Regions from separate parts of the Streptomyces sp. NPDC028711 genome, predicted to be linked through region 2. Evidence: riboswitches for the same ligand, from Rfam matches in the RefSeq annotation. Region 2 holds a riboswitch; the other holds the start of a gene.
What was found. Region 2 has a riboswitch for ZMP and ZTP ahead of ACZ4VK_RS16440 (serine hydroxymethyltransferase). Riboswitches for the same ligand answer to the same signal wherever they lie in the genome.
Positions count from the first base shown of each region.

Region 1: it holds a riboswitch for ZMP and ZTP, as region 2 does, so the genes downstream of both, ACZ4VK_RS29530 (bifunctional 5,10-methylenetetrahydrofolate dehydrogenase/5,10-methenyltetrahydrofolate cyclohydrolase) here and ACZ4VK_RS16440 (serine hydroxymethyltransferase) in region 2, are expected to answer to the same signal.

Region 1 covers NZ_JBVHUJ010000011.1:197,789-199,979, reverse strand. The annotation lists gene ACZ4VK_RS29535 (alpha-ketoglutarate-dependent dioxygenase AlkB) at 1-604, shown strand, start outside; ZMP/ZTP riboswitch at 711-819, shown strand; gene ACZ4VK_RS29530 (bifunctional 5,10-methylenetetrahydrofolate dehydrogenase/5,10-methenyltetrahydrofolate cyclohydrolase) at 847-1,701, shown strand; gene ACZ4VK_RS29525 (hypothetical protein) at 1,836-2,191, shown strand, end outside.
Region 2 covers NZ_JBVHUJ010000004.1:419,391-421,581, forward strand. The annotation lists gene rocD (ornithine--oxo-acid transaminase) at 1-1,113, opposite strand, end outside; ZMP/ZTP riboswitch at 1,236-1,326, shown strand; gene ACZ4VK_RS16440 (serine hydroxymethyltransferase) at 1,401-2,191, shown strand, end outside.

The DNA.
Region 1 (2,191 bases), on a different contig from region 2:
GTTCGACCAGGGTGACGAGCCGCGGCCCGGACCGCTGGCAGGCATCCGGCGGACCCCGCTCGCGGGCGGCGCCTGGATCGACCATCTGCCCGGGTGGTTCCAGGGTGCCGACGCGCTGTTCGAGCAGCTCGTCGAGCGAGTGCCGTGGCGGGCGGAGGAGCGCAGGATGTACGACGACGTGGTCGCCGTACCCCGCCTCCTCGCGTACTACCGCGAGGGCATGCCGCTCCCGCACGCCGCCCTCGACGAGGCGCGCACCGCGCTCAGCGCCCACTTCGCGCCCGAGCTCGGCGAACCCTTCGTCACCGCGGGCCTCTGCCTCTACCGCGACGGGCGCGACAGCGTCGCCTGGCACGGCGACAGGACCGGCCGCTCCTCCACGCGGAACACGATGGTCGCCATCCTCTCCCTCGGTGATCCGCGCGACCTCGCGTTCCGCCCGCGCGGCGGAGGCCCCGTGGCCCTGCGGCTGCCGCTGGGCCACGGCGACCTGGTGGTGATGGGCGGCTCCTGCCAGCGCACCTGGGACCACGCGATCCCGAAGACGAGCCGCGCGGTGGGTCCCCGCATCAGCGTCCAGTTCCGCCCGAGGGGCGTCGGCTGACCCTCAGGGGGTGCCCTGTCCATCAGGCCGGGCCCGCGGCCTGTTCGGCAGGGCGCCTTCCAGGGCCACCCTCTCCGGAGCCGGCCCTCACCCCTCCCGTACAGTGGGCCCGGGCCGTGACTGGCGCTTGAGGTGGATCACCACCGGGGAGCGGCCCTGCGGGAGCGCGCCCCACCGGCGCGGCCCGACCGATGCCGTGCGCCTGGGCGAACCATCCGCAGAGACGCAGCCCAGGAGTCGCCATGTCCACCAGCACCGCCACCCTCATGGACGGCACGGCCCTCGCCCGCCGCACGGTCGAGGAGACCGCCGTCCGCGCCGCCGAGATCACCCGCCGCACCGGCGTCACCCCGTGCCTCGCGACCGTGCTCGTCGGCGCCGACCCGGCCTCCGTGACGTACGTGAAGATGAAGCAGAACCGCTGCGCGAAGGCCGGCATCCGCTCCCGCCACGTCGAGCTGCCCGCCGCCACGACGACCGAGGAGCTCGTCGCCGCGATCACGGCGCTCTCCGAGGACCCCGAGGTCCACGGCATCCTTCTCCAGCACCCGGTCGGCCCGCACATCGACGAGCGTGCCGCCTTCGAGGCCATCGCCCCCGAGAAGGACGTCGACGGCGTCACCATGGCCTCCTTCGCGGCCATGGGCTTCGGTCTGCCCGGCTTCGTCTCCTGCACGCCCGGCGGCATCATGCGCCTCCTCGACGCGTACGACGTCGAGCTCCGCGGCAAGCGCGCCGTCGTCGTCGGCCGCAGCGCGATCCTCGGCAAGCCGGCCGGACTGCTCCTCCTCGGCCGCGACGCCACCGTCACCTACTGCCACTCCCGCACCGAGGACCTCTCCTCCGTCGTCCGCGAGGCCGACGTCCTCGTCGCCGCCGTCGGCAAGCCGAACTTCATCAAGGGCGCCGACATCAAGCCGGGAGCCGTCGTCGTCGACGCCGGCTACAACCCGGGGAACGTGGGCGACGTCGACTTCGCCTCGGCCGCCGAGCGCGCCTCCCTCATCACCCCCGTCCCCGGCGGCGTGGGCCCCATGACCATCGCCGTGCTCCTGGCCCAGACGGTCGAGGGCGCCGAGCGTCAGCTCGGTCTGTAGGGCAGCGACTCATGACGGGGCGTCGGCAGCGGGGGACGGGAGCGCGGTCGGCGATTGTCACGGTTCTGTACGGGGCGCGCCCGAGCCCCGAAAAGGGGTGGCCCCGGTTCCGCCGACGGGCGAACCTGGACCCCGTGCACCCGCCGACCGCCACCCCGCCACCGGACCACGGGCCGGACGCGCCGGCCGCGCCCGTCGAGGTAGACGCTTCCACCGCTTCCGCCGAGGCGGGGGCCGGATGGTCGCCGCCCCGACTCGTCCGGCTCGGTGCGCCCCGGCCGGGACCGGCCGCGCCGCGCGCGCACCGGTTCGGCGTGCCGCTCGTCCCGCTGCTCGTGGCCGTCCTGGTGGCGGGCGCCTTCCTGGCCGTCGGGAGCGGCGCCGAGCAGGACCTCTCCGCCGACGGCCGACCGGGCGGCGACCAGATCGGAGCGCCGGCGACCGCCGTCGGAGGCGACGGCGGCGACGCCAGCCCGTCGACCGGCGGAGG
Region 2 (2,191 bases):
GTGGGTGTCCTTCACCAGGACACCCCGCTCCATCAGCTTCTCCGAGATCTCCCGGCCCGTACCCCGGGACGGCGTGACGTCGACGCCGGCCCACAGGCCACGCCCGCGCACCGCCTCCACCGCGCCGCCGCCCACGAGGAGACCCAGCTCCGCGTGGAGGTGCTCGCCCAGCTCCGCCGCCCGCTCCTGGTACTCGCCCGTCCGCAGCATCGCGATCACCTCGAGGGCCACCGCGCACGCCAGCGGGTTCCCGCCGAACGTCGACCCGTGCTCACCCGGCCGGAACACCCCGAGCACGTCCCGGTCGGCGACCACCGCCGACACGGGCACCACCCCGCCGCCCAGCGCCTTCCCCAGGATGTACACGTCGGGCACCACACCCTCGTGCTCGCACGCGAACGTCCGTCCCGTCCGGCCGAGACCCGACTGGATCTCGTCCGCCACGAACAGCACGTTCCGCCGGCGCGTCAGCTCCCGCACCCCCGCCAGATAGCCGGCCGGCGGGACCAGGACCCCCGCCTCGCCCTGGATCGGTTCGATCAGCACGGCCACCGTGTTCTCGGTGACCGCCGCCTCCATGGCCGTCAGGTCCCCGTACGGCACGATCTCGAACCCCGGCGTGTACGGGCCGTAGTGGTCCCGGGCCTCGTGGTCCGTGGAGAAGCTGACGATCGTCGTCGTCCTGCCGTGGAAGTTGTTCGCCGCGACCACGATCTTCGCGTGCCCGTCCGGCACGCCCTTCACCTCGTACCCCCACTTCCGGGCGGTCTTCACGGCCGTCTCGACCGCCTCCGCGCCCGTGTTCATCGGCAGCACCGCCTCCTTGCCGCACAGCTCGGCGAGCTGCGAGCAGAACGCGGCGAACCGGTCGTGGTGGAACGCGCGCGAGGTCAGTGTCACCCGCTCCAGCTGGGCCTTCGCCGCGTCGATCAGACGCCGGTTGCCGTGCCCGAAGTTGAGCGCCGAGTATCCGGCGAGCATGTCGAGATAGCGGCGCCCCTCGACATCGGTCATCCAGGCGCCGTCCGCCGAAGCGACGACGACCGGCAGGGGGTGGTAGTTGTGAGCGCTGTGCGCCTCCGCCGAAGCGATCGCGTCTTGTGTGCTCGACACGGGATCTCCGTTCGTCCTGCGGCTCGCGGGATGGACCCGCCGAAGGGGTGTGGCCCCTGTTTCTATCGTCGCTCGGATGCCGGACCGGGAAACCTCGCTCGCGGCGCGCCCGCTACTCTGAAATCACGCACGGCGACTGGCGTACGGGGAAGCGACCCCGGGGGAGCCGTGCGCGGCAGACCACACGAGACGCCGCCCGCCTGGGCGTCACGGGACCGAAGTCCCGGGTGGCGCCGCGCCTTCCACGCAGTGCCCCGGGACCCGCCGACGCCCGGAGGACACCCGCCATGAACACCCCGCAGCCCGCCCCGCGGCATCCCGCGTTCGCCGCCGCCGACCCCGAGCTCGCCGCCCTCGTCGGCGCCGAGGAACGCCTCCAGGCCGAGACCCTGCGCCTCATCCCCAGCGAGAACTACGTCTCCGCCGCCGTCCTCGAAGCCTCCGGCACCGTCCTCCAGAACAAGTACAGCGAGGGCTATCCCGGCCGCCGTTACTACGAGGGCCAGCAGAACATCGACCGGATCGAGACCCTCGCCGTCGAACGCGCCAAGGCCGTCTTCGGCGTCGACCACGCCAACGTCCAGCCCTACTCCGGCTCCCCGGCCAACCTCGCCGTCTACCTCGCCTTCGCCGAACCCGGCGACACCGTCATGGGCATGGCGCTGCCGATGGGCGGCCACCTCACCCACGGCTGGGGCGTCTCCGCCACCGGCAGGTGGTTCCGCGGCGTCCAGTACGGCGTCCGCCAGGACACGGGCCTCGTCGACTTCGACCAGGTCCGCGAACTGGCCCTCGAGGAGCGGCCGAAGGTGATCTTCTGCGGCGGCACCGCACTGCCCCGCACGATCGACTTCGCCGCCTTCGGCGAGATCGCCCGCGAGGCCGGCGCCGTGCTCGTCGCCGACGTCGCCCACATCGCAGGCCTCATCGCCGGTGGCGCCCACCCGTCCCCCGTCCCGCACGTGGACGTGATCTCCACGACCACCCACAAGACCCTGCGCGGCCCGCGCGGCGCCATGCTCATGTCCCGCGAGGAGCACGCCAAGGCGCTCGACAAGGCCGTCTTCCCCGGCCTCCA